DNA from 2 places in the Streptomyces sp. NPDC055189 genome. Region 2 is predicted to be linked to the other one. Evidence: predicted binding sites of a transcription regulator. Region 2 holds the regulator's gene; the other holds the start of a gene.
What was found. The regulator HrcA, encoded in region 2, represses chaperone genes, less so after heat shock. The targets are predictions, from matches to a motif close to TTNGCACTCNGNNNNNCNGAGTGCNAA.

Region 1: the regulator HrcA is predicted to act here: its motif matches at 13,375-13,401, upstream of groL (chaperonin GroEL).

What each region holds. Positions count from the first base shown of each region.
Region 1 is NZ_JBSGSG010000029.1:4,835-19,161, reverse strand. It holds gene ACWFR3_RS21610 (PTS transporter subunit EIIC) at 1-184, shown strand, start outside; gene ACWFR3_RS21605 (hypothetical protein) at 253-393, opposite strand; gene ACWFR3_RS21600 (Uma2 family endonuclease) at 377-979, opposite strand; gene ACWFR3_RS21595 (polysaccharide deacetylase family protein) at 1,251-2,006, shown strand; gene ACWFR3_RS21590 (hypothetical protein) at 2,010-2,234, opposite strand; gene ACWFR3_RS21585 (hypothetical protein) at 2,231-2,443, opposite strand; gene ACWFR3_RS21580 (helix-turn-helix domain-containing protein) at 2,558-3,397, shown strand; gene ACWFR3_RS21575 (DUF397 domain-containing protein) at 3,381-3,656, shown strand; gene ACWFR3_RS21570 (PP2C family protein-serine/threonine phosphatase) at 3,793-5,442, shown strand; gene ACWFR3_RS21565 (cobalamin B12-binding domain-containing protein) at 5,448-6,572, shown strand; gene ACWFR3_RS21560 (esterase/lipase family protein) at 6,856-8,103, shown strand; gene ACWFR3_RS21555 (PP2C family protein-serine/threonine phosphatase) at 8,081-9,172, opposite strand; gene ACWFR3_RS21550 (ATP-binding protein) at 9,471-11,570, shown strand; gene groL (chaperonin GroEL) at 11,622-13,247, opposite strand; gene ACWFR3_RS21540 (cold-shock protein) at 13,583-13,786, opposite strand; gene ACWFR3_RS21535 (MoaD/ThiS family protein) at 14,211-14,327, opposite strand, start outside.
Region 2 is NZ_JBSGSG010000053.1:10,097-24,423, reverse strand. It holds gene ACWFR3_RS29985 (HAMP domain-containing protein) at 1-84, opposite strand, end outside; gene ACWFR3_RS29980 (SpoIIE family protein phosphatase) at 370-2,274, shown strand; gene hemW (radical SAM family heme chaperone HemW) at 2,328-3,560, shown strand; gene ACWFR3_RS29970 (DUF3097 domain-containing protein) at 3,839-4,663, opposite strand; gene ACWFR3_RS29965 (MBL fold metallo-hydrolase) at 4,698-5,441, opposite strand; gene hrcA (heat-inducible transcriptional repressor HrcA) at 5,619-6,635, shown strand; gene dnaJ (molecular chaperone DnaJ) at 6,636-7,775, shown strand; gene ACWFR3_RS29950 (nitronate monooxygenase) at 7,953-9,047, shown strand; gene ACWFR3_RS29945 (16S rRNA (uracil(1498)-N(3))-methyltransferase) at 9,044-9,802, shown strand; gene ACWFR3_RS29940 (VOC family protein) at 9,830-10,222, shown strand; gene ACWFR3_RS29935 (hypothetical protein) at 10,461-11,087, shown strand; gene ACWFR3_RS29930 (S41 family peptidase) at 11,195-14,327, shown strand, end outside.

The DNA of each region.
Region 1 (14,327 bases), on a different contig from region 2:
AGGCGGCTTGCTCGTCGGCTACGTGGTGGGCTTCTTCGCGACGTACTTCTTCGGCTTCAGCAAGCAGATGCTGGTGGAACTGAACGCGGACGTCGACGCGGGCGAGTCCCCCACGGCCCGAGCCGAGGCGGCACCGACCCAGCCACCCGCCACCAAACCGGCGAACGCGCCGGCGGGAGTCTGAGCCTGCGGGAGGGCCGGCGCCGGTAGCGTGCGCCGCCCCTATCCATCCACAGCGGTACGTACGCGGCACTAGGACCGGCCCGAGACCTCTTCGTCGTCGCCGAAGAGAGTCGCCAGAAGCTCGGCCATGCCGACAGTCGGGTCGTCACGGTGCTGCTCGGCCTCGCGCGCGGCCAGCACATCGTCCACGTCGTCAGCCGGGAAAGTCACCGGTATCGACCGTCGCCGCGAACGGTTCCGGCAGCTTGAGGCTCTCCCCGAACGGCACCCGCTCGGCATGCTTGTACGCCCCGTTCTGGGGGCCGGTGAACAACGTGGCCGTCGGACCGTGCTCATCGAAGCGGTCCACGAGCAGGTAGACCGGGACCGGGGCGTGCGCGTATGCCCAGAGCTTCTTGGTGCGGTCGTCCTTGGCATTGCTCTGCGAGGTGATCTCGACGACGAGCAGGGTCTCCGAAGCGCACAGAGGGTCGTTGGTGTCGGGGTCGGCGGCGTCGACGACCTCTCTGGGGGCCAGCACCAGGTCAGGCACGTACAGCTTGTCCAAGGGGGCGATGTGGATGCCGAGGGTCTGATAGACCTCCAGCTTCTCGGAGATCACCCCGTAGAGCAGCCGGTGCAGCATGGCTGCGATTCCGTTGTGATGCCTGTGCGGCGGCGGTACCAAGACAATCTGCCCTTCATCGATCTCGGCGTGCCAGCCTTCCGGCACATCCAACTCACGCCATGCCTGGAGCAGGAGGTCCCACGAACGGCGGTCAGGAGCCGTGTCGTGCTCGACCAGTGCTGCGGTCATCGCGGGTCCCTTCTCTTGGCCTACGGCGCGTGAGCGTAGATCGACGAGCCTGCGGTCGTTGACCGCTTCTCCCCAGCGTCCCACGAACGAGCGACGGAGGCGTTGATCCGCTCACCGCGGCCCTGCCCTGTCCCCGGGGAGTTGTCCGTGAACTCCCCCGGAATTGTCCTTGATCGGTAACGGACGCATCCCTTTGCGACCGGATCTCGTCCTGCCCTGTGGGTCGCAAGCGACCGGGGATCGGCGCGGGACAGTACGCAAAGGGGCGGACATGGCACGGCACAGTGGCGGGCGGGGCTGGTACAGCAAGTTGATCGGGGCCGCGCTCGGGGTGACGATCCTCGCCACCGGCGCATCGGTGTGGACCGCGCAGGCCGGCACATCAGACGCACCGGCGGCGAAGAAGCCGAGCGCCGTCAAGCCGGTCTCGAAGACGATCGCGCACGCCTCCGAGAAGGGGAAGCGCGGCATCAACATCACCATCGACGACGGCCCCGACCCCAAGTGGACCCCCCAAATGCTCGAACTGCTGCGGCAGTACGACGTGAAGGCCACCTTCTGCATGGTCGGTACGCAGGCCCAGGCCCACCCCGACATCGTGAAGAAGGTCGTCGCGGACGGCCACCGCCTCTGCGACCACTCGATCTCGCACAACACCGGCATGGACAAGGAAACCAACGCCTACCAGTCCAAGCAGATCCTCGACGCCGAACGCATGATCACCAAGGCGTCCGGCGGCGTCCGCCCCATGTACTACCGCGCACCCGGCGGCGCCTTCACCCCGTACAGCCGCAAGCTCGCCGCCGAGCGCGGCATGCGGCCCCTCGGCTGGAACGTCGACACCAAGGACTTCGAGCGCCCGGGCACGGACGCCATCATCGCCACCGTCGAGCGGGAACTGCCCAACGGGCCGACCCTCCTCTTCCACGACGCGGGCGGCGACCGCACCCAGACCGTCGAAGCCCTGCGCACGCTCCTGCCCCGCCTCAAGGAGCAGGGCTACACCTACGGATTCCCGGTCCGCTGACCCTCACGGCAGCCGCCGCTCCCGGTTCAACTGCCGCACCTTCTCCCTCAGCACCTCGTCCGGCGCCGCCTGCCCGACCGACTCGGGCGGGCAGTCCCACTCCCGGCCCCCTCGCAGGGGCCTCAGCTGTACGAGACCGCCCTCGCACCCCATGACCTGCCCGACGCTGCCGTCCCGGAAGTCCACCGCGTACGTCCCTGCCTCCGGGACGGTGGGGTCACCGTTCACTGCGCGCTCTCAAGGACCGTCGCGAGCCGCAGCGCCGTGTCGAGATTGCAGCGCCCCAGCTCCACCAGCGGCAGCGCCCCTTCCGCCGACGCCGTCAGCGGGTCCATCCGCAGCGAGGGCAGCGTGACCCCGGCCCTCTCCAGGCCCGCTCTCAACTGCCGTACGGCATCCTCCACCGCCCGCACCCGCTCCTCCGCCGTCAGCGCCATGACCTCCGCCTTTCACACACAGTGTTGCTGATTCCTCACCCAGCGTGTCCGCTCCCGGCTAGCCTGAACAGTGACGGCGACCCAACAACCCCTCGCGTACGACCGGGAGTTGCCATGCCAGGACCGAAGGACCTCGACCCCTCATCGTCCCCCCGCGCCCTGCTCGGTGCGGAGTTGCGCCACGCCCGCGAACGGGCGGGACTGAGCCAGGAGGAACTGGGCGCACCCCTGTTCGTCAGCGGCTCGTTCATCGGACAGCTCGAATCGGGTACGCGGCGGATGCACTTGGAGTACGCCCGGCAGATAGACGAACTGCTCGACACGGGAGGGTTCTTCGAGCGCAACTGCGCGGCGATCGCGAAGTCGAAGTACCCGGATCACTTCGCTGAAGCGGCGGAGGCGGAGTCAATTGCCACCGGCATCCGGGAGTACGCGCCCCTGCTGATCCCGGGGTTGCTCCAGACAGAGGGGTACGCGCGGGCCATGTTCCGGAGCGGGCGCCCGACAGCGACGCAGGATGTCATCGACGAGTTGGTGAAAGCGCGCCTGGAGCGGGCGCACATCCTGCGCGATCCAACAACACCGCTGTTGTGGGCAGTACTCGACGAGGCAGCAATCCGCCGCATGGTCGGAGGCCCCGCGGTGATGGCCGAGGCCCTGCAACACGTAGCCGCGCTCGGGCAGCGCCACCGGGCGATCGTGCAGGTCATGCCCTTCTCCGCAGGCGCCCACCCGCTCATCCAGGGGTCCCTCAAGCTCAAGACCTTCGACGATGCGCCTACGCTCGCCTACGCAGAGGGAGTTGAGACCGGGCGTCTCGAAGACAACCCAGCCACAGTCGCACGGCAGACTCTGGCCTACGATTTGTTGGGAGCCAGCGCACTCTCGCCACGAGACTCCCTGGCCCTGATCGAATCAGTGGCAGAGGATTACACCCATGAGGACCAGCCCTGAGTACGACCTGAGCACAGCTACTTGGCACAAGTCCACGTACAGCGGGCCTGACGGCGGCAACTGCCTGGAGATGGCCCGCTGGCGCAAGTCCACGTACAGCGGCGGGCAAGGCGGCGACTGCCTCGAAGTAGGCGACGGGCACCCCGAGATCGTCCCCGTGCGCGACTCCAAGAACCCCACCGGCCCGGCGCTCGTGTTTCAGGCCACCGCCTGGAGCACGTTCGTCGCGGGCCTGAACGCTGGGCGGATTATGCAGTAGTCGGTCGGAGGATTTCGTAAGTACGGCAAAGTACGTCGAACTAATACCAGTAGTCATATGCCGTCGGTAACGTAAAGCCCCCTGGCTTCGAGTGGGTGGGGGGTGGTGGGCGCCCGCGCCAGTGGGTTCCACGCTGATGGTCTCCTTGCCGGAGCAGAAGAGGTCTCGTGGTGTACGACCTGCCGCGCAGCACCTTGACCCCTACCCGGTGGTCACGGTGGACGCGGACGGCATCGTGCTGTCCCACAACGAAGAAGCCGGTCTTCTGCTGACGCGGATCGACGTCGGTGTCGCACTGGGCGAGATCGCGCCCGCCTGGCTGAGCGAGGCCCACCTGCGGTGGGTGAACGGCGCGGGGGACGAGCCGTCGGCGTGGGCGGACGGCCGGATCGGCGGGCGCCCCATGAAGGCGCTCGCCGGGCCGGGCGCGAACGGCGCGGTGTCCTGGTGGCTGATCGGTGACGGCGTCCAGTCGGGCGCCGCACAGGAGTTGGCGCGCGAGCGGGCGAGATCCGGTCTGCTCCAGGAGCTGTCCTCCGAACTGCTTGCCTCGCTGAATCTGGAGCGCTGCATGGCGGTGACGGGGCAGCGGGCGGCGCGGCATCTGGCGGACGCGGCGGTCGTGGTCGGGGCGGGCGACGGGCGCAGGTTTCCCGTGACGCGCTGCTCCGACCGCGGGCCGGTGGTGCAGGAGCGCATCGAACTGGACCCCGAACAACTGCCGGGCTTGGCAGAGGCGTTGCTGGGGCTCCCCCCGGTGTCCTCCTGCTGGATCGATCCGCACCAGATGCCTGTCTGGGCCATGCCAGACGGCTTCGTGGACGACGCCGCGGACATCGGTTCGGTGGTCGTGGTGCCGTTGCCGGGCCACGGTGTACCGGCCGGATGCCTCATTCTGCTGCGCCGCCGTCAGGAAGAGGCGTTCACCGCCGACGAGGAGTCCTTCGCACAGCTCTTCGCCGCACGCGCCGGCGCCGCCCTGTCCATCGCCCGCAGTTACGCCCGCCAGGCGCACGTCACCGAAGTGATGATGCGGGACCTGCTGCCGCCCGCCGTCGACCGGGTGCACGGCATCAGCTTCTCCGGCCGGTACCGCGCCTCCGTGGAGGGCGAACGCGTCGGCGGTGACTTCTACGACCTGTATCCCGCCGAGGCGCCGGAGGCCGAGACCGTCGCGGTCCTTGGTGACGTGTGCGGCAAGGGCCTTGAAGCCGCCGTCACGGCGGGGCGGATCCGGCACGTGCTCCAGGCGCTCGTGCCGTTCGCCGCCGACCACACCCGCCTGCTCACCCTCCTCAACAGGGCGCTGCTGGCCGCGCAGCAGACCCCCTTCGTGACACTGGTCCTGGTCACCGCGGTGCACCAGGACTCGCGGGTACGGCTGCGCGTCTCCAGCGCGGGCCATCCCGCCCCGCTGATCGTGCGTACCGACGGCCGTGTCGAAGAGACCCTGACCACGGGCACGCTGATCGGCGCCTTCGCCGACCTCGATCTCATGACCGCGGAAGTCACGCTGCACCCGGGCGACGTCTGCCTCCTGTACTCCGACGGGATCACCGAGGCATGGGGCGGGCCGCTGGGGCACGTGATGTTCGGCGAGGAAAGGCTGCGCGCCGTGCTCGCCGAGTGCGCCGGGATGCCGGCCGAGGTGGTCACCGAGCGCGTGCAGATGGTCGTGGCCCAGTGGGTGGGCGAGGGCAGGCACGACGACATGGCCGTACTGGCGATCGGCGCGCCACGCGGCAACCGTCCGACGACAGAGAAAGAGCAACCCCGGAAAGGGTGATCCGCGTGAGCGGTGACCAGCAGAACGACTCCCTCACCGAGTCGCGTGAGCAGTTGTGGCAGGCATTCGACGAGTGCGACGAGACGCGCGCCGTCGCCGTCGTGCGCGGTGCGCTCGGCACGGCGGAGCTCAAGCGGGTGCACGACATGGACGCTTCGGCCGCCGGACAGCTGCGTGCCGCGGGTGAGCGCGTCCTGCTCGAACTGATCGCACCGAGCCAGGAGCGGGTGGGTGCGGCCTGGGCGGCCAACGACATCTCGGTGGCGCAGGAACACGCTGCCACGGCGATCAGCGAGCGGTGCGTAGCGGCAGTGGCCGAAGCCACCGCCCCCGCTCTCTTCGGACCGTTCACGGGGCGGGTCCTGGTGGCGTGCGTCAACGGCGAGTGGCACGCCCTGCCCGCGCTCCTGATCAGCGAGGTGCTGCGGCTGCGCGGCTGGCGCGTCGACTATCTCGGGGCGCAGGTCCCCACCGAGCATCTGGTCGAGCACGTGTATCGCACTCGTGCGCAGGCGGTACTGCTCTCCTCGTCCATCCCGACGCTCCTGCCCGGCGCCCACAACGCGATCGCCTCGTGCCAGAGCGTCGGCGTTCCGGTGCTTGCCGGAGGGGCCGCGTTCGGTCCGCAGGGCCGCTACGCACGGATGATGCGGGCCGAGTGGGCCAAGGACGCGCGCGGCGCGGCGACGCTGCTCGGCCAGAACCTGGCGGGGGCCGGTGCGCCCGCGGCCCGTCCGCCGGACCTGGACCTGCCGCACCTGGGCGACCAGGAGTACACCATGATCCGCCGGAGCAGGCCGCAACTGGTCAAGCAGACCCTCGCCGACGTCGAAGAGGGCTTCCCCGAGATGCGCGGGTACAGCGAGTACCAGCTGGAACGCACCGTCGAGGACATCGACTTCATCGTCAACTACCTCGCCACGGCCCTATACGTCGACGACCCCGGCCTGTTCACCAGGTTCATCACGTGGACCGCGGACATCCTGTCGGCCCGCGGCGTCCCGCCCCTGTGTCTGCTCCCCGCGCTGGACTCGCTCCTCGCCCAGCTCAAGGACTTCCCCCGCGCGGTCGGCATCCTCACCGCAGGACGCGGCCTCCTCACTCCGCCCCCGCCCGGCAGCCCCGCGTGATCACATCGGCTTCGGGCCATACTTCCCCGGCTCCGGCAGGCGGACGCTGACCGAGTCGGACACCACCCCGGCACACCCGTAACCACCGCGGGCCCCCGCACCCAGGCCCGGCCGTCCCCGCCCCCGTACCGCAGGGGTGAATACGGCCAACGCCCCGCTGTCCGAAAGGCCCCCGCTCGTCCGGTGAATCCCGGTGGCCGTCTATCGACGACCACCGCGCGTATCGAGGATGGCACCTGCCCACCCGCCGTCATCGAAGCCGCACCACCGGAGGGGATCCTTCATGACCGATTCCAACGAGCCCAACGAGCCCGACGAAGAGCAGATCGCCGAGGCCTTCGGGATCGCCGCCCGCGTCACTCTGGCGCCCGGCCCCAGGGAGGTCTCCGAGGCCGCTCCCGCCCCTGACCAGGAGTGGGCGTTACCCGACGGCAAGGCGTGGGTGTATCTCGCGGACGCCAAGCGCGGGCTCGCCAAGCCGGTGATCATCGCGGACGGCTTCAACACCGGGCCCAGCGACCTGGACTTCTCGTGGGAGATCCTGGAGCGGGGCCCGTACCCCTTCATCGGCGAACTGCGCAGGCGCGGGTACGACGTCGTCCTGCTCGGCTTCGACGAGCGCAGCGCCTCGATCCTGGACAACGCCAAGGCGGCCCGCTCGGCGATCCAGGAGGCCATCGCGCGGCGCTCCGGCAGCCACCCGCTGACGGTGGGCGGCTTCAGCATGGGCGGTCTGGTCACGCGGTACGCGCTGGCGAAGATGGAGCACGACGACGTCGAGCACGAGACCGAGCTGTACTTCTCCTTCGACAGCCCGCACCGCGGCGCCTGGATCCCGATCGCGCTCCAGTCGTTCGCGCACTACATCCGGCGCCTGAACGCGGCGTTCTCGAACCAGATGAACAGCCCGGCTGCGCGCCAGCTCCTGTGGCAGCACATCTCCGAGTGGGGCGACACCCCCGAGACGGACAAGGAGCGCGTCGAGTTCCTCGCCGAGCTCGAGCGGGTCGGCGGCTGGCCGCGCCGCCCGAAGAAGATCGGCGTCGCCAACGGCGTGCGTACGGGCGCGGGCAACGGCGTCGCCCCCGGCGAGCAGGCGTTCCGCGGCAGGGGCCTGGCCATCACCGGCACTCACCTCTACACGCAGCCCGCGGGCGAGGACCAACTGGTCGCGCAGCTACGGGTGGTGACTTTGCGCAGGCCGCAGATCCGCACCTCGTACCTGCCCGGGATCGACGGCGCACCGGGCGGCACCCTGGAGGGCTTCGGCATCCTCGCCGACGAGCTGGACAAGATCCCCGCGATCATCGGCCTCGGCTCGGAGGCCGAGATCCGCGAACACTGCTTCGTCCCGGCCGTGAGCGCGGTGGCCCTGCGCGACATCGACAGCCACCAGAAGCTGTACGACCCGTTCCCGGAGAAGTCCGAGGACAGCGAACTCGACGAGTACCTCTGCGCCGCTCAGAACGAGGGCCACACCCTGGTCACCGAGGAACTCTGCACCTGGATCATGGACCGGCTGCCGGGCTGATCCCCTCCCGGGGGAAGGCGGCCTGCGAGGACTCGGTGACGCCGGCCGCCCGGCACAGGACGAGGACGACGTCGTCCGTGAGCGGGCGGCCGGTGTGCGCGATCGCCATGGCGTACAGGGCGTCGAGCGCGTCGGAGTTCGAGGGGTCGGCCAGCGCCCCGGCGACGCGCGGCAGCAGGGGGAACTCGACGCCGTCGGCGTCGCGGGCCTCGCTCAGGCCGTCGGTGTAGAACAGGAGGCGCTCCCCCGGCTGGAGGTAGACCCGGTGCGCCAGTGGTGTCGTGCGCAGCCCCAACGGGAGGGCGGGTTCCGGGGGTTCGAGGAGTCTGATCTGCTTGCCCACCCGAACGGGCGGCGGATGCCCGCAGTTGACCAGGCGGACCTCGCCCGGCGCGAACTCGGCCAGTACGGCGGTGACGAAGTCCTCGGGGCCCAGGGCGGGATCGAGGCGGGCGTCCAGGGCCGTGGCCAGGTCGGCGAGGCCGGGGGTGACGTAGGCGAGGTCACGGAAGGCCTTCATCGACGCCGCGGTGGTCCGCAGCGCCTCCAGGCCGTGGCCGCGCACGTCCCCGACGAACAGTCTCGGTCCGTACGGGGTGTGGACGACGTCGTACAGGTCCCCGCACACCGAGGCCCCCTGCACCGGACTGCGGTGCAGGGAGCACACCTCGATGCCTTCGACCTCGACCGCCAGGGGCTGCAGCAGCGCGCTCTGCGACGCGCTCGCCACCTCCGTGACGCGGGCGAGCGACGCCTTCCGCTCGGCATGCCGGGCGGCATTGCGGATGGCCAGCATCCCGCCCGCCACGAGGACCAGGAACTCCAGGGCAAAGCCCGGCGCCCTCAGCAGATGGCGCACGATGCCGGTCCCCGCCGCGAGGAGGACCGTCCAGCAGACCACCATCGCGGTCCGCCGCACACTCGACCAGACACAGGCGAGGAGCGGACCGATCAGAAGCACGGCGATCCCCACCGGCCGACCGCCGACGAACGTGCCGATCGCGGCCAGGAGCAGACCGACGCCCGCGGCGAGCGCCGGCAGACCGCTCCGGCTGTGCCATTTCCGCATGTCTGCCTCCCGGCCCCACCTGCCGACGGGCATGGCCCGGCCCCACCCCCATGTTTACGCTCCGTGACGACTGACGGTCACTATGGCCCACTCATGGCCCCTCTCAGAAGTGATTGACCGGAGTAGGCGGTAGATGACCGGCCCTGACGCCGAAATGCGGTGATCCGCGCGTCTCGCCCGGAGAAATGGGCATCTCGTGACATCCACGGGCCGGGGGCCGTGACGGAGAGCAGACTCACCTGTCGGAGACGGCGGCTGCGAGCCGAAGGGGCCCGGGCGCCGGAGACGGGGAGCCACCATGCGGACATCCGGGAAGGGCCGGCAGGTGGGCAACCTACCGGCCGAGACAACGAGTTTCGTCGGACGCGGAGCCGAACTGCGGGCCGTGGCGCAAGCCGTGACCGACGCCCGCCTGGTGACGCTGACCGGCGTGGGCGGCGTGGGAAAGACCCGGCTGGCACAGCGCGCCGGAGCCGGACTGCGGGACGCCTTCCCCGACGGGGTGTGGCTGGTCGGCCTCTCCCAGCTGAGCGAACCGGCCCTGCTGGCACTCGCCCTGTACGAAGGTCTGCGGCTTGCCGACCAGAGCACCCGGCCCGCGAGCGAGGTGGTCACCGAGTGGCTGGCCGACAAGAAGCTGCTCCTCATCCTGGACTGCTGCGAACATCTGGCCGCCGACTGCGCCGACTTCGTACGGACACTGCTGGCCGCGGCTCCGGGCGTGCACGTCCTCGCCACCAGCCGCCGCCCCCTGGCCCTGCGGGGCGAGCGGGCGATCGTCGTGCCGCCGCTGCCGGTGGACGTCCATGGCGGACAACCGTCCGACGCCTCCCTGCTGTTCATGGAACGCGCGGGCGTCACCAAGGAGGACGGCACCGCGGTGGCGGAGATCTGCGCGCACCTGGAGGGAATCCCCCTCGCCATCGAACTGGCCGCCGCCCGCCTGTCCGAGATGGACCTGGAGGCTCTCCGACAGCGCCTGCACGACCGCTACGAAACGCTCGCCGCCCCGTCGCCCTCCCCCGGCTCCCCCGGCGCCTGGCCCGGCGACGGCGATCCCCGGCACCTGACCCTGCGCACGGCCATCGGCTGGAGCCACGAACTGTGCACCCCGCAGGAGCGCCTCGCCTGGGCCCGCCTGTCCGTGTTCGCCGACGGCTTCGAGCAGGAAGCGGCCGAACTGGTCTGCTCCGGCGGCCCGCTCGGCAGCGGGCAGATCGGGGGGCTGCTGTCCGCGCTGGTGGACAAGTCGCTGCTCCGGTCGGTGCAGACCCAGCGCGGCCTGCGCTACTCGATGCTGGACACCGTCCGGGAGTACGGCGAGGAGTGGCTGCGAAGCCTCGGTGAGGAACAGCGCTTCTCGGAGCGGCACCGGGACTACTACCGCTGGCTGGCCCGCACCGGCGGCCGGAAGTGGGCGGGCCCCGACCAGGTGGCCTGGTACGAGCGCTGCACGGCGGAGCACGCCAACCTGCGCGCGGCGCTTGAGTGCTGCCTGGCCGACGAGGACCCGCGCGACAGCCTTGAGATGGTCGGCAGCCTGTGGTTCTTCTGGTTCTGCTGCGGCTTCCAGCGCGAGGGCCGCCACTACGGGGACCGTGCCCTGGCCAAGTCACCCGGCCCCGGCCCCGAGCAGGGACGCTTCTGGGCCCTGTGGACCCTGGGAATGGTGGCCTTCGCGCAGGGCGACCTCGAAGCCTCCGGCCGGCAGGTGGACCTCTGCAATCCGCTGGCGGACCGGCTCGGCGATCCGGCGGCGGTCGACGCCGCCCGCTACCTCGAAGGGTCCTGGCTGGCGCTGAGCGGCCAGTCGGCGCGGACGCTCGGCCTTGTCGCAGGAGCGGCCGGTTCCTCGGACTGCGGCGGCGGTTCCCCCGCCGTCAAACTCCTTTTGCTTGCCACCGTTCCGTTCGCCCATCTCCGTCTGGGCGAGTTCGACCAAGTCGCCGTGACCGCCGACACCCTGCGCGTGGAGTGCGAGCGGCACGGCGAGCAGTGGATGCGCAGTTTCGCCTTCTACCTGCTCGCCGGAGCCGCCCTCGGCAACGGCGACGCGGCCTCGGCGGTGCGGCACGCCCGCGACGGCCTGGCGATCAAATGGCGGCTCCACGACCTCCTCGGTGCCGCCCTGAGCGTCGACACGCTGACCTCGGCCATGGACGATCCCGAGCAGGCCGCGCGGCTACTCGGTATTTCCGATGTCCTGTGGCGCTCCGTCGGTGGCGCGCGGATGGGAAATGTGGACCTCGTGGCCGCCCGCCGGGCCAGCGAGCACCGGAGCCGCGAGGCCATCGGCGACCCGGCGTACGAAGCCGCGTTCCGCATGGGCCTGGAGGCCGACCTCGACGACGGCATCGCCTACGCCCTGGCAACGCCCGAGGGCGGCACCCCTTCGTGAGAAGGAGTGCCGCCCTCGGTACGTACGGGACGTCGATCGACCAGAGGTCGATCAGAAGTCCATGTCACCGCCCGGCATGCCGCCGCCGGCCGGGGCAGCGCCCGCCTTCTCCGGCTTGTCGGCGATGACGGCCTCGGTGGTGAGGAACAGCGCGGCGATGGACGCGGCGTTCTGCAGGGCAGAGCGCGTGACCTTCGCCGGGTCGAGGATGCCCTCGGCGATCATGTCGACGTACTCACCGGTCGCGGCGTTGAGGCCGTGGCCGACGGTGAGGTTGCGGACCTTCTCGACGACGACGCCGCCCTCAAGGCCGCCGTTGACGGCGATCTGCTTGAGCGGGGCCTCCAGGGCGAGCTTCACGGCGTTGGCGCCGGTCGCCTCGTCACCCTCGAGCTCCAGCTTCTCGAAGACGGCGGCGGCCTGCAGCAGCGCCACGCCACCACCGGCGACGATGCCCTCTTCGACGGCCGCCTTCGCGTTGCGAACGGCGTCCTCGATGCGGTGCTTGCGCTCCTTGAGCTCGACCTCGGTCGCGGCACCGGCCTTGATGACCGCAACACCGCCGGCGAGCTTCGCCAGGCGCTCCTGCAGCTTCTCGCGGTCGTAGTCGCTGTCCGAGTTCTCGATCTCGGCGCGGATCTGGTTGACGCGACCCTGGACCTGGTCGCTCTCACCGGAGCCGTCGACGATCGTGGTCTCGTCCTTGGTGATGACGACCTTGCGGGCACGGCCGAGCAGGTCGAGACCGGCGTTCTCCAGCTTGAGGCCGACCTCCTCGGAGATGACGGTGCCACCGGTGAGGATGGCGATGTCGCCGAGCATGGCCTTGCGGCGGTCACCGAAGCCGGGCGCCTTGACGGCGACGGACTTGAAGGTGCCACGGATCTTGTTGACGACCAGGGTCGACAGGGCCTCGCCCTCGACGTCCTCGGCGATGATCAGCAGCGGCTTGCCGGACTGCATGACCTTCTCGAGGAGCGGAAGGAGGTCCTTCACGTTCGCGATCTTCGAGTTCACGATCAGGATGTACGGGTCGTCGAGCGACGCCTCCATACGCTCCATGTCCGTGGCGAAGTACGCCGAGATGTAGCCCTTGTCGAAGCGCATGCCCTCGGTGAGCTCAAGCTCGAGCCCGAAGGTCTGCGACTCCTCGACGGTGATGACGCCTTCCTTGCCGACCTTGTCCATCGCCTCGGCGATGAGCTCGCCGATCTGGGTGTCGGCGGCGGAGATGGAGGCGGTCGAAGCGATCTGCTCCTTGGTCTCCACGTCCTTGGCCTGCTCGAGCAGGGCGCCCGAGACGGCCTCGACGGCCTTCTCGATGCCGCGCTTGAGGGCCATCGGGTTGGCACCGGCGGCTACGTTGCGCAGGCCCTCGCGGACCAGCGCCTGCGCCAGGACGGTCGCGGTCGTCGTGCCGTCACCGGCGACGTCGTCCGTCTTCTTCGCGACCTCCTTGACCAGCTCGGCGCCGATCTTCTCGTACGGGTCCTCGAGCTCGATCTCCTTGGCGATGGAAACACCATCGTTGGTGATCGTGGGGGCACCCCACTTCTTCTCGAGGACGACGTTGCGACCCTTGGGGCCCAGGGTCACCTTGACGGCGTCGGCGAGCTGGTTCATGCCGCGCTCGAGGCCGCGCCGTGCCTCCTCGTCGAACGCGATGATCTTGGCCATGTGAAGTGGTCCTCCCGGACAGGGGTGGCATGCTCCGGATCGCATCGGTGCCCGCGACGGACGGCCTGCAAGCCTTGTGGTTCCTTGCCCCACCCGGCCTGCGGGCCTCACCGACCCGATCCAAGTTCTGTCACTCTCACTCGGAGAGTGCTAAGCCCAATGATTAGCACTCGACCCCTACGAGTGCAAGCGCCTCTCATGGATCCCGGACGCACGAGGGGGCGCGCGTCCAGGGGCGCGGGGCGCGGCGAACACAGGACGCACGAGGGGCCCGTACCCCTGTCGGGATACGGGCCCTTCGTCACTCGCTAAGTCGCTGGCCGATCGCGCCGAGATCAGACGGCGAGCTTGACCATGTCCGCCTGCGGACCCTTCTGGCCCTGCGAGATCTCGAACTCAACTCGCTGACCTTCTTCAAGGGTGCGGTAGCCGTCCATCTGAATCGCGCTGTAGTGGACGAAAACATCCGCACCACCGTCGACCGCGATGAAGCCGTACCCCTTCTCCGCGTTGAACCACTTGACGGTGCCCTGAGCCATGCCTAACTCCCCTATTACTGGCCCTTGCACGGACCCGCACTTCGCGGACCCGGGTCAGACCTCACCCCCCCAATGGGTTGTGGAGGCGTGCGCCGGAACGCGTCGACCGCGGCTGAATGTATCTGTCCAACTGCCCTCTGCAACAGGTCAATCAGACGAGAATTCTGGGCACGCGTGATCGGAAATATGCGGAGGATTTACCGGAGTTCAGGGCAAGTCGGGCCAGACAAATGCCACGAGAGGGGCAAATGGGCAGTGCACTTTGGCTACTTCTTGTCGCCCTCAGGGCGACTTCGTATATGCGCTCGGCACAAACGGGGAAGCTCGCTTCCCAACTGTACCGCGCTCAACCACATAGAATTGCCCCCTCCGCTTCTCTCGCAGAGGGGGCATTTCCGATTACGCAGGGTATTTCCTTAAAGGATCAACCACCGGCGACGGCAGGAATGATCGAGATGCCCGCGCCGTCCGGCGTAGCGGTCTCCAGACCCTGCTCGAAGCGGACGTCGTCGTCGTTCACGTAGACGTTCACGAAGCGCCG
Region 2 (14,327 bases):
GTTGAACACGGTGTGCAGCTCGGCCGTCAGGCCGTGGCCGGTCACCGCGACCTTGGTGAAGTCCCCGTCCCGCGCCGCCCGCATGGCGGCAAGCAGCGGGCGCAGGTCGGAAATCGCTTCCGGAGCTGACTCCCGGTGGGTCACTGAGGCCGTGTCCGGATCAGGTCCGGAAGGGGGCTGAGGTATCGGAGCTGGTTTCGGTGCCGGAATCCGACCGTAACCGAGCGCGGGCATAGCACTGTTCTCACTCATAGCGGCCCACTTCAGTAACTCGGTGCTTATGGGCGTGGCCAGTCTGTCACTCTGTCGGTGTCGCCTGAGGCGTATTCGACCGAACTGCTCAGGAGCCGAAACGTGGGGTCCATTCCGATGCAACGGGAGACCACTTTCCGTGCGTCCGCCCAGCCGGGGCACCAGCCCGGACCGCCGGCGGTGGTGTGCACATCGCTGCCCGGCAACCCGTTGGCGCCCGCCGCTGCACGAAGGTTTGTGCGAGCTGCGCTCGTCGACTGGAGCGAACTCTCCGTGCCCGCCGCCGCGGGCGTCACCGACCGTGTCACCGATGATGCCGTGCTGCTGGTCAGCGAGCTCGTCACGAACGCCGTCGTCCACGCGGGCACCACGGTCGAGCTGGTGTGCCGGCTCGACGAGGCGGGTCTGGGCGAGAGCACCGACTCCCTGGTCATCGAGGTGTCCGACCACCATCCCGCCCGCGCCGTCCGCAGCGATCCCTCGTCCCAGGCGCCGGGCACGCCCGAGTACGGCCGGGGCCTGCAGCTCGTCGCCGCCCTCTCCGAGTCCTGGGGCATCACCTACCGCACCGGCACCAAGTCCGTCTGGGCCCGCCTGCCCGTCGAGGGCGTGCAGGCGCCCCAGGAGATCGAGTCGTACGCGAGCGAGCAGGCGATGCAGCGCGGCCTTCGCGGCATCGACATCCTCGCGCCGCTGCCGAGACGGGTCACGCACGACACCGAGTGGGTCAACCGCGGGGCGCTCACCTTCCTCGCCGAGGCGTCGGATCTGCTCGCAGGGCAGTTCGACGAGGAACTGGTGGCCGCCCTCGCCGGGCAGCTGCTCGTGCCGCGGCTCGCGGACTGGTGCGCGGTATGGCTCGACGACGAGGCGGAATCCGCGCCACGCGGAGACGGGAACAGCGTCCCCGCGAGCCGGCTCGCCCGCGTCTGGCACGCCAGCGAGCAGCGCATGGAGGAACTGCGCCGCAGCCTGGAGAAGGCTCCGCCCCGGCTGCCCGAATCGGCGGGCTCCGGCGCCGTCCCCGTGCCGTGGCCCGGCGAGGCGATGACCGGCGAGGAGACCGGCACGGCCCTGGCGTACCGCCTCACGGCCGGCGGCGGTGCGCTGGGCACACTCGTCATCGGACGGGCCGGGATGATCCGCTTCGCCGACGAAGTCACCGGCCTCATCGAGGACTTCAGCCGCCGGGTCGCGCTCGCCATCAGTGCGGCGCGGCGCTATCAGCGGCAGGCCACCATCAGTCAGGTCCTGCAGCGCGGACTGCTGCCGAGCTCCGTCGCGGACATCCCCGGTATGCACAGCGGCCTGGTGTACGAGCCGCGGGACAAGGGCGGTCCCGGCGGCGACTTCTACGACGTGTTCCAGGCGGGCAAGAACCGCTGGTGCTTCGCGCTCGGCGACGTCCAGGGCAAGGGCGTCGAGGCGGCTGTCGTGATCGGCCTCGCCCGGCCGTGGCTGCGGCTGCTCGCCCGCGAGGGGTACGAGGTCGCGGAGGTCCTCGACCGCCTCAACCAGCTCCTCCTGGACGACGCCACGGAGGCCGCCGACGCGGCCGCCGCGGTGGTCGCGGTCGCGGGCGGCCAGGGATTGCCGGCCGACGGCGCCACCTCCCGCTTCCTCTCCCTGCTCTACGGCGAGCTGGTGCCCATGGACGGCGGCGGCGTCCGCTGCACGGTGGCGAGCGCCGGACATCCGCTGCCGCTGCTGCTCTCCCCCGACGGGACCGTCCGGGACGCGGCCACGCCCCAGCTGCTGCTCGGGGTCGACGACGCGACGTACACCAGCGAGACCTTCGAGCTGTGGGCGGGCGACACGTTGCTCTGCGTCACGGACGGGGTGACGGAGCGCCGCTCGGGACGCCGGATGTTCGACGACGCCGACGGCCTCGCGACGGCACTCGCGAGCTGCGCCGGCCTCGACGCGGGCCTGGTGGCGGAACGGATCAAGAGGTTGGTGCACGAGTTCTCGGAGAGGCCGCCGGACGACGATCTGGCGGTGCTGGTGCTGCAGGCGCAGTAGGGGCGCCCGGCGCGCGGCGTCCGCTTGTCCGGCGGTGCGGGACAATCGAAGGTATGCCTTCCGCACTTCCCGATGGTGAGCCCATGCCCGAGGACGGCGCGCTGCCCGCGTCCGCCCTGCAGGGAGCGGGGGCCCGTCCGCTCGGCTTCTACCTCCACGTCCCGTACTGCGCCACGCGCTGCGGCTACTGCGACTTCAACACCTACACGGCGACCGAGCTGCGCGGCTCCGGCGGCGTGCTCGCCTCCCGCGACAACTACGCGGACACCCTGATCGACGAGGTGCGGCTCGCACGGAAGGTGCTCGGGGACGACCCGCGCCCCGTCCGGACCGTCTTCGTCGGGGGCGGTACGCCGACGCTCCTCGCCGCATCCGACCTCGTACGCATGCTGGGCGCGGTCCGGGACGAGTTCGGGCTCGCGGACGACGCGGAGATCACCACCGAGGCGAACCCGGAGTCCGTCGACCCGGCCTACCTGAGCGAGCTGCGGGCCGGCGGCTTCAACCGCGTCTCCTTCGGGATGCAGAGCGCGAAGCAGCACGTACTGAAGGTGCTCGACCGTACGCACACGCCCGGGCGCCCCGAGGCGTGCGTGGCCGAGGCGCGGGCGGCGGGCTTCGAGCACGTCAACCTGGACCTCATCTACGGCACGCCGGGCGAGACGGACGAGGACTGGCGGGCCACCCTCGACGCGGCGATCGGCGCCGGGCCCGACCACGTCAGCGCCTACGCCCTGATCGTCGAGGAGGGCACGCAGCTGGCCCGGCGGATTCGGCGCGGGGAAGTGCCGATGACGGACGACGACGTGCACGCGGACCGGTATCTGATCGCCGACGAGGTCCTCGGGGTTGCGGGCTTCTCCTGGTACGAGGTGTCCAACTGGGCCACTTCCGAGGCCGGGCGGTGCCTGCACAACGAGTTGTACTGGCGGGGGGCCGACTGGTGGGGGGCCGGGCCGGGGGCCCACAGCCATGTGGGGGGTGTGCGGTGGTGGAACGTGAAGCATCCGGGGGCTTATGCGGGGGCGCTTGCCGCGGGGCGCTCGCCGGGGGCGGGGCGGGAGATTCTCGCCGATGAGGACCGGCGGGTGGAGCGGATTCTGCTGGAGCTGCGGCTGCTTGAGGGGTGTCCGTTGTCCTTGCTGCGGCCTGCGGGGCTTGCGGCGGCGGGGCGGGCGCTGGCCGAGGGGCTGCTTGAGGCGGGGCCCTTTGAGGAGGGGCGGGCGGTTCTTACGTTGCGGGGGCGGTTGCTGGCGGATGGGGTTGTGCGGGATCTGGTGGATTGAGGTTCGGACGGGCCCTGCGGGGCTTTCCCCAACCCCGCCCCTTCCCGAAAACCCGCTCGGCGCGGGGGCCCTGTGCCTTGTGGTTGCTGTCATCACCGGCTCCGCCGAGTTCGTCCTCAAACGCCGGACGGGCTGAATGATCTCAGCCGGGCCGGGTGGGCAAGCGCGGGGTAATCGGGTGGGTGGGCGGGAAAAATCCGCCGCGGAGCGGCGGTGTAGTACGCGCCGTGCAGCGGCCGTGCAACGCGCCGTACGCAGGGAACGTGGCCCGCGACGGGCTACTCCTCCGGGCCCGTGACGAAGTCGATCAGTTCCTCCACGCGGCCCAGCAGCGCCGGTTCCAGATCCCGGTAACTGCGCACCGAGCCCAGGATCCGTTGCCACGCGGCGCCCGTGTTCGGGGGCCAGCCGAGCGCCTCGCAGACGCCCGTCTTCCAGTCCTGGCCGCGCGGGACGCGGGGCCACGCCGAGATACCCACGGACGACGGCTTCACCGCCTCCCACACGTCGATGTAGGGGTGCCCCACCACCAGCGCGGAGGAAGAACTCACCTCCGCCGCGATCCGGGACTCCTTGGAGCCGGGCACCAAGTGGTCCACCAGGACGCCGAGGCGTGCGTCGGGGCCGGGGGAGAACTCCGCGACGATCGCCGGGAGGTCGTCGATGCCCTCCAGGTACTCGACGACCACGCCCTCGATGCGCAGGTCGTCACCCCACACCCGCTCGACGAGCTCCGCGTCGTGCCGCCCCTCGACGTAGATCCGACCGGCACGGGCGACCCGGGCCCGCGCTCCCGGTACGGCCACCGAACCGGACGCGGTACGTGTGGGACGTACGGGAGAAGCAGCCGCTGACGGGCGGACGAGGGTGACCGTCCGGCCCTCCAGGTCGAAGCCCGCGGGAGTCATCGGGAAGACCCGCTGCTTGCCGAAGCGGTCCTCCAGGGTCACCGTCGGACCCTCCGCCGTCTTCTCGCAGCGGATCACCGCCCCGCAGAAGCCGGTGCTCAGCTCCTCCACCACGAGGTCCGCCTCCGCGGCGACCTCGGGCACGGGCTTCGGCTTCTTCCAGGGGGGAGTCAGGTCCGCGGAGTACTGGCGCATTCGCATGACGATAAGAGAAGCGGCGTACGACCGGCTACGACACGCCGAAACGGGCCGCCAGTGTGGCGCGTTGCGCATGGACAAAAGCCGCATCGACCACCGCGCCGTGCCCCGGCACGTACAGCGCGTCCTGCCCGCCCAGTTCGAGGAGCCGGTCCAGCGCCGCCGGCCACCGCTCCGGTACCGCGTCGTCGCCCGCCTGCGGTTCGCCCGACTCCTCGACCAGGTCGCCGCAGAAGACGATCTCCGGGGAGCCGTCCGTGCCGGGGACCAGGACCGCCAGGTCGTGGCCCGTGTGGCCGGGGCCGACGTTCGCGAGCAGGACCTGCACCCCGCCGCCCAGGTCGAGCGTCCACTCCCCGCACACCGCGTGGTGCGGCCGGACGAGCAGGTCGGCGGCCTCCGCCGCGGCGTCCGGGGCGACCCCGTGCCGGACGGCCGAGTCGCGCAGTTCCTCGCGGCCCCGCGCGAGGAGCTTGTCGACGCCGACCGCGCCGTACACCTCCACGCCCGCGAACGCCGCCGCACCGAGCACATGGTCGAAGTGCGGGTGCGTCAGGGCGAGGTGAGTGACCCGCCGCCCGCCGCCGAGAATGCCGCGCGCCTGAGTGCGCAGCTCCGCCCCCTCGCGCAGCGTCGCCCCCGCCTCGATCATCAGGGCCGATTCGCCGCCGACGACAAGACCCGCCGTACAGTCCCAGACAGGAAGGCGCCGCCGCCCCACATGCGGCGCGAGCCGCTCCCAGCCCGCCTCGTCCCAAGCCAGTGCCACGTCCATACGCCGACGCTAGCCCGCCGGCGGTCGCTCGGCAGCCGCTGCCCTTGCCGGGCCCGTACCTCACGGCCGTACACTGGGCGCGGCGCAGGCTGGCACTCACCCGAGGGGAGTGCCAGGCAGGGCCGCAGGACGGGCAGGACAGACAGGTTTCAGGGCAAAAGGTGGAGGTGTGCGCGGATGCTCAATGAACGCAGGCTCGAGGTGCTGCGCGCCATCGTCCACGACTATGTCGGCACCGAGGAGCCCGTCGGCTCCAAGGCGCTCACCGAGCGGCACAGCCTCGGGGTCTCCCCGGCCACCGTCCGCAACGACATGGCGGCACTGGAGGAGGAAGGGTTCATCGCCCAGCCTCATACGAGTGCGGGGCGCATCCCCACGGACAAGGGGTACCGCCTCTTCGTCGACCGGCTCGCGGGCGTCAAGCCGATGGCTGCGCCGGAGCGCAGGGCCATCCAGAACTTCCTCGACGGCGCCGTCGACCTCGACGACGTCGTGGCGCGCACGGTGCGGCTGCTGGCGCAGCTGACCCGGCAGGTCGCGGTCGTGCAGTATCCGTCGCTCACACGGTCGACGGTGCGGCACGTGGAGCTGCTCTCGCTGGCTCCGGCCCGGCTGATGCTCGTCCTGATCACGGACACGGGCCGGGTCGAGCAGCGCATGATCGACTGCCCCGCCCCGTTCGGCGAGACCTCGCTCGCGGATCTGCGGGCGCGGCTCAACAGCAGGGTCGCGGGCCGTCGCTTCGCGGACGTGCCGCAGTTGGTGCAGGACATGACGGAGTCCTTCGACGCGGAGGACAGGGGCACGGTGGCGACCGTGCTCTCCACGCTCCTCGAAACCCTCGTCGAAGAGACCGAAGAGCGGCTGATGATCGGCGGAACGGCCAATCTCACCCGCTTCGGACATGACTTTCCCCTCACCATCAGGCCCGTCCTCGAGGCCCTTGAGGAGCAGGTCGTCCTGCTCAAGTTGCTTGGCGAGGCCACAGATTCGGGCATGACCGTACGGATCGGTCACGAGAACGCCCATGAGGGACTCAGCTCTACGTCCGTGGTCTCCGTCGGCTACGGTTCGGGCAGCGAGGCAGTAGCCAAACTCGGCGTGGTCGGCCCGACCCGCATGGACTATCCGGGAACGATGGGAGCAGTACGCGCAGTGGCACGTTACGTCGGACAGATCCTGGCGGAGTCGTAAGTGGCCACGGACTACTACGCCGTACTAGGCGTGCGCCGCGACGCTTCCCAGGACGAAATCAAGAAGGCCTTCCGGAGGCTTGCGCGAGAGCTTCACCCGGACGTGAATCCGGACCCGAAGACTCAGGAGCGCTTCAAGGAGATCAACGCCGCGTACGAGGTGTTGTCGGACCCGCAGAAGAAGCAGGTCTACGACCTCGGCGGCGACCCGCTGTCCCAGGCGGGCGGCGGCGGTGGCGCGGGCGGTTTCGGAGCCGGTGGCTTCGGCAACTTCTCGGACATCATGGACGCGTTCTTCGGGACGGCGTCGCAGCGCGGCCCCCGGTCGCGCACGCGCCGCGGCCAGGACGCCATGATCCGGCTCGAGATCGACCTGGACGAGGCGGCCTTCGGGACCACCAAGGACATACAGGTCGACACGGCGGTCGTCTGTACGACCTGCAGCGGTGAAGGCGCCGCGCCGGGAACGTCCGCCCAGACGTGTGACATGTGCCGCGGTCGCGGTGAGGTGTCGCAGGTCACGCGGTCCTTCCTCGGCCAGGTCATGACGTCGCGGCCGTGCCCGCAGTGTCAGGGCTTCGGCACGGTCGTGCCCACCCCGTGCCCGGAGTGCGCCGGCGACGGCCGCATCCGGTCGCGGCGGACGCTCACCGTGAAGATCCCCGCCGGTGTCGACAACGGCACGCGGATCCAGCTCGCGGGCGAGGGCGAGGTCGGCCCCGGCGGCGGCCCCGCCGGCGACCTGTACGTGGAGATCCACGAGCTGCCGCACGCCGTGTTCCAGCGGCGCGGGGACGACCTGCACTGCACGGTCACCATTCCGATGACGGCCGCGGCTCTGGGCACCAAGGTGCCCCTGGAGACGCTGGACGGCCTGGAAGAGGTCGACATCCGGCCGGGCACGCAGTCCGGTCAGTCGGTGCCGCTGCACGGCAGGGGCATCACGCACCTGCGGGGCGGCGGACGAGGCGACCTCATCGTGCACGTCGAGGTCCTCACGCCGACCAAGCTGGACGCGGAGCAGGAGCGGGTCCTGCGGGAGCTCGCGCAGCTGCGCGGCGAGGAGCGGCCCACGGGGCAGTTCCAGCCGGGGCAGCAGGGGTTGTTCTCGCGTCTCAAGGATGCGTTCAACGGGCGGTAGCGCCTTGAGCAGTACCTTTTGGACGCCCCCGGTGTCGGGTCAGCCCGTGCCGGGGGCGCTTCGTTGTCCGCGGGCCGTCGTGGTTGCTCGCGCAGTTCCCCGCGCCCCCTACGGGGCGCTCTCGCCCCTTGCGGGACGCGATTCGGCCCCCCGGCCAGGTCATGGCACGATGCGTTCATGCCCACCGCACTGACCGATCTCTGCCGCCTTCCGATCGTGCAGGCCCCCATGGCCGGCGGCGCTTCCTGCCCCCAGCTCGCCGCTGCCGTCTGCGAGGCCGGAGGGCTCGGATTCCTCGCCGCCGGGTACAAAACCGCCGACGGGATGTACCAGGAGATCAAACAGTTGCGCGGGCTCACCAGCAGGCCGTTCGGCGTGAATCTCTTCATGCCGCAGCCCGAGTACGCCGACGCCGCCGCCATCGACGTCTACCGCAACCAGCTCGCCGGTGAAGCCGCCTGGTACGAGACGCAGCTCGGTGACCCGGACAGCGGCCGCGACGACGGCTACGACGCCAAGCTCGCGATCCTCGTCGAAGACCCGGTGCCGCTGGTGTCGTTCACCTTCGGCTGCCCCACCCGCGACGTCTTCGACGCCTTCGCCCGTGTGGGCACGATCACGGTCGTCACCGTCACCACGCCCGAAGAGGCGCAGACCGCCCAGTGGTCCGGCGCCGACGCCGTGTGCGTCCAGGGCATCGAGGCGGGCGGCCACCAGGGCACGCACCGCGACAACCCCGAGACGGACGGCGCCGGGCTCGGCCTTCTCTCGCTCATCGCGCAGGTGCGCGAGACCGTGCAGATCCCGATCGTCGCGGCCGGCGGTCTGATGCGCGGCTCGCAGATCGCCGCGGTGCTCGCGGCGGGCGCCGACGTCGCGCAGCTCGGCACGGCCTTCCTGGTCTGCCCCGAGTCGGGCGCGAACGCCCTGCACAAGCAGGCCATGACGAACCCGCTGTTCACCCGCACCGAACTGACCCGCGCCTTCTCCGGGCGCCCCGCCCGGGGCCTGGTCAACCGCTTCATGCGCGAGCACGGGCCGTACGCCCCCGCCGCCTACCCCCAGATCCACCACCTGACCAGCGGTCTGCGCAAGGCCGCTGCCAAGGCCGGTGACGCGCAGGGCATGGCGCTGTGGGCGGGACAGGGACACCGCATGTCGCGGGATCTCGCGGCCGGGCAGCTGGTGGAGGTGCTCGCGGCCGAACTGGCCGAGGCGCAGGCCGCGTCGGCGGCCGGCGGACAGGGAACCCAGCCCGGCGGCCAGGCATGACCGCGCCCGTCTTCGTCGTCGAGACCTTCGAGACCTTGGCGAAAGCCGGCGCGGGCGGCGACGGACGCTACGTACTGGACGGTGCCGAAGGGCGCCACGCCGTCTCCGTGAAGCGGCTGCACGCCGGTGAGGACGTCGTCCTGACCGACGGCGCCGGCCGCTGGGCGAACTGCGTGGTCACGGACACCGAGGGCAAGGACCGGCTGATCGTGCGGATGGACTCCGTACGGGAAGAGGCGCCGCAGGAGCCCCGGATCACCGTCGTACAGGCGCTGCCCAAGGGCGACCGCGGTGAGGTCGCCGTCGAGACCATGACGGAGACCGGCGTCGACGCGATCGTGCCCTGGTCGGCGTCGCGCTGCATCACGCAGTGGAAGGGCGAGCGCGGGCTCAAGGCGCTCGGCAAGTGGCGCGCCACGGCTCGCGAGGCGGGCAAGCAGTCCCGCCGGGTGCGCTTCCCCGAGGTCGCCGATGCCGCGTCGACCAAGCAGGTCGCGGCGCTGCTCGCCACGGCCGACCTCGCGGCGGTCCTGCACGAGGAGGGCAGCGAGCCGCTGGCCGCGGCGGAGCTTCCGGCGGCCGGGCACATCGTCCTGGTGGTCGGCCCCGAGGGCGGCGTATCGCCGGACGAGCTCGCGGCGTTCGCCGACGCGGGCGCGAAGCCGTACCGCCTGGGGCGTAGCGTGTTGCGTACGTCGACCGCGGGGACGGCGGCGGCAGCCCTGCTGCTCGGGCGCACGGGCCGCTGGTCCTGAACTCCCGTGCCATGTAAGGGGGATGCCGTGGAACTCGCCCAAGTGCGCCTGCTCGTATCGGACTTCAGCGCCTGCTATCACTTCTACGCCGAAATCCTGGGCCTCAAGCCCCAGTCGGGGGCGACGGAGGGGCCGTACGAGAAGTTCAGTGCGGCGACCGGCTCCGCCGGGATCGCGCTCCAGGACCGCTCGATGATGGCCCGGCTCCTCGACGAGCTGGAGGAACCCGCGACGGGGCACCGCTCACTGGTGGTGCTGCGGGTCGACGACCTCGACGCGTACTGCGCCCGGATCACCGGGCGCGGCGGAGTCGTCGTCCACGGACCCGCGCCGCTGACGGAGCGCATGCGGGTCGCCCATCTCAAGGACCCGGAAGGGAACTTGGTGGAGTTGCAGGAGTGGCTGCTGCTGCGCGGCTGAGGGCGCCGTTCAGGAGTGGCCGGCCGTCCACCTCGCGCGACGGCCCCGGGTTCGTAGAGGTTGAGCCACTTCCGGTCGTCGTCGTCGCGGTCGTTTCCCATGCGCGGAGGCTACGGGCGGGGCAGGTGCCCGGCACGTTCTCTTCCCGGAGCCCTCGCGTCCGCCGGTGTCCGAAGGCGGCCGGAGTGGACGCAAAGGGGACTATCGTCAGGCGGCTCGCAGTGGCACTCTGCCGCCTATGGGGGCATTGAGGCGCATACGTGATCATTCTGTGGGCGCGGGCGGACGGCGCCGGCGGGTGCTGTACGCCGTCGGGTTCGCGGGGGCGGCGGTGATCGGCGTCGCCGCGTGCGATCCGGTCGACGGGTCCATGAACACCGCGGCCGTGGCCATCACCACCGACGAGATGGCCACGAAGGAGCTGGAGCGGCAGCACCTCGACGTGCTGTGGATCAGCTGCACGGCCCGGTTCAAGGACCGGGTCACACCGTCCAGCGGCGATCCGGAGGAGAAGGCCGACGTCGACGTCGACTGCCAGGGGCAGGCCAGAAACGGGAAAGGGTCCGACGACACCAGCAACATCACCGTCAAGGGTGTGGTGTGGTCCGTCGTCGACGGGCACTGCGTGCGCGGCAGCCTGACCGCCAAGGTCGACGGCAAGCAGTGGTTCCACGTGGAGGTGCTCGGCAACTGCGAGGGCGGCGACGACGGGACCGACGACGGCAACTGGGACGACGGCAACGACAACGGCGACGACCAGGGCGGCGACAAGCCCGACGAACCGGACCAGCCGCCCGCCGCGACCGTCACGGTGACCGTCCCCGGGACACCGGACCCGACCTGCTCGTGCTTCAAGGGCAAGTGAGCCCGGCGACCTGACCGCCCGTACAGGCCGGACGTGACGTGTGTGCAGGCAAGTGATCCAAAGCGCTGTCCGGCTCCGCCGTGGCTGCTTAGGCTGGCTGTGTGACACTGACTGGGCACTCTGCGTATCTCCGGTATCCGCATCTGCGCGGCGAGTTGGTCGCCTTCACCGCTGAGGACGACGTCTGGGTCGCGCCCCTCGACGGCGGCCGGGCATGGCGCGTCAGCGCCGACAACATGCCCGTGAACCACCCCCGCATCTCCCCGGACGGGACGACCGTCGCCTGGACGTCCACGCGTGACGGCGCCCCCGAGGTGCATGTCGCGCCGGTCGACGGCGGCTCCTCCAAGCGGCTTACGCACTGGGGGAGTTCGCGTACGGCGGTGCGCGGCTGGACCCCGGACGGACAGGTCCTCGCCGTCAGTACGGAAGGCCAGGCGTCGCTGCGCCGCAGCTGGGCGCGGGCCGTCCCGCTGGACGGCGGACCCGCGGCCACCCTGCCCTACGGCGTCGTGGGCGACGTCGCGCACGGCCCCGAGGAGGGCCAGGCCCTGCTGCTCTCCGCTCCGATGGGGCGCGAGGCCGCCTGGTGGAAGCGGTACCGGGGCGGCACGGCGGGCAAGCTCTGGATCCGGCGTGGCGATGCGGGCGACGAGGCCCGCTTCGTACGCGTCCACGAAGAGCTCGACGGGAACATCGAGTACCCGCTGTGGGTGGGGGACCGCATCGCGTTCCTCTCCGACCACGAAGGCGTCGGCGCCGTCTACTCCTCGCTGCCCGACGGCTCCGACCTGCGCAGGCACACCGGAATCGACGGCTTCTACGCCCGGCACGCCGCCACCGACGGCACCCGCGTCGTGTACGTGTCGGCGGGTGAACTCTGGCTTCTGGACGACCTGCTGGACGCCGCGCCGCGCCGCCTCGACGTACGCCTCGGCGGCCAGCGCACCGACCTCCAGCCGTTCCCCGTGAGCGCGGCCCGCTGGTTCGGTGCCGCCTCTCCCGACCACACGGGGCGGGGCAGCGCCGTCTCCGTGCGCGGCGGCGTGCACTGGGTGACCCACCGCGAAGGGCCCGCCCGTGCGCTCGCCGTCGAGCACGGAGTGCGCGCCCGGCTGCCGCGGACCTTCCGTGTCGACGGCGAGGAACACGTCGTCTGGGTGACGGACGCGGAGGGCGACGACGCGCTCCAGTTCGCGCCCGCCACCGGCCTCGCGCCGGGCGCGACGCCGCGCAGGATCGCCGCCGGGCAGCTGGGCCGGGTGCTCGGGCTCGCCATGGCGCCCGACGGCAGCAGGGCCGCCGTCGCCTCGCACGACGGCCGTGTGCTGCTCGTGGAGCGGGAGAGCGGGGAGGTGCGCGAGGTCGACCGCGGGGAGCACGGGGACGCCGGCGGGCTCGTCTTCTCACCGGACTCGGCCTGGCTAGCCTGGTCGCACCCTGGGCCCCGGCCGCTGCGGCAGCTGAAGCTGGCCAACACCGCCGACCTTTCGGTGTCCGAGGCGACTCCGCTGCGCTTTCGCGACTACGCGCCCGCGTTCACCCTGGACGGCAAACACCTGGCGTTCCTGTCGGCGCGGGCCTTCGACCCCGTCTACGACGAGCACGTCTTCGACCTCGCCTTCGTCGGCGGATCGCGGCCCTATCTCATCACGCTGGCCGCCACCACGCCCTCGCCCTTCGGGCCGCAGCGGCACGGGCGGCCCTTCGAGACGCCCGACAAGGACGAGACCCCGGACAGCGAGGGCTCGCCCGTCACCCGCATCGACCTCGACGGGCTCGCCGACCGCATCGTGCCGTTCCCCGTCGAGGCCGCCCGGTACTCCACCCTGCGGGCGGCCAAGGACGGCGTCCTGTGGCTGCGGCATCCCGTGCGCGGCGTCCTCGGCGCGTCCAGGGCCACCCCCTCGGACCCCGATCCGCGCACCGAGCTCGAACGGTACGACCTGGTGCAGCAGCACATCGACGAACTGGCCTCCGACGCCGACCACTTCTCCGTCAGCGGGGACGGCAAGCGGGTGCTGCTGTGGGCCGACGGAAAGCTGAAGGTCGTGCCGAGCGACCGGCGGGCCTCCGGCGAGGAGGGTTCCGACTCGAACATCAGCGTCGATCTGACGCGGGTCAGGCAGACGGTCGATCCGGCTGCCGAGTGGCGGCAGATGTACGACGAGGCCGGGCGGTTGATGCGGGACAACTTCTGGCGGCCCGACCTGGGCGGGGTCGACTGGGACGGCGTCCTGGACCGCTACCGCCCCGTCCTCGACCGGCTGGCCACGCACGACGACCTCGTGGACCTGCTGTGGGAGGTCGCAGGCGAGCTCGGTACTTCGCACGCGTACGTCGTGGGGGGCGGGAACTGGGGGAGCCCGTCGGCGCGGCAGGGGCTGCTCGGCGCGGACGTCTCGCGGGGCGATGACGGGGCGTGGCGGATCGACCGGATCCTCCCCTCCGAGACGTCGGACCCGTCCGCCCGCTCGCCGCTTGCCGCACCCGGGGTCGCCGTCCGCGCGGGAGACGCGCTGCTGGCGGTCGCGGGGCGCCCGGTGGACCCGGTGACGGGACCCGGTCCCTTGCTGGTGGGCACGGCGGGGAAGCCGGTGGAGCTCACGGTGTCGCCCGCGGGCGGGGGCGATCCCCGGCACGCGGTGGTGATCCCCGTCGACGACGAGGAGCCGCTGCGCTACCACGCCTGGGTCGCGGACCGGCGTGCCTACGTCCATGAGAAGTCCGGGGGACGGCTCGGATATCTCCACGTGCCGGACATGCAGGCGCCCGGCTGGGCGCAGATCCACCGGGACCTGCGGGTGGAGGTGGCGCGGGACGGGCTCGTGGTGGACGTCCGCGAGAACCGCGGCGGACACACGTCCCAGCTGGTGGTGGAGAAACTCGCCCGGAAGATCGTGGGCTGGGACCTGCCGCGCGGCGCGCAGCCGTACAGCTACCCCTCGGACGCGCCGCGCGGCCCTGTCGTCGCCGTCGCCAACGAATTCTCCGGTTCCGACGGCGACATCGTGAACGCGGCGATCAAGGCGCTTGGGATCGGGCCCGTGGTCGGTACGCGGACGTGGGGCGGTGTGATCGGCATCGACAGCCGGTACCGCCTGGTGGACGGGACGCTCGTGACCCAGCCGAAGTACGCGTTCTGGCTGGAGGGATACGGCTGGGACGTCGAGAACTACGGCGTTGACCCGGACGTGGAGGTCTGGACGACCCCGGAGGACTACGCGGAGGGCCGCGACC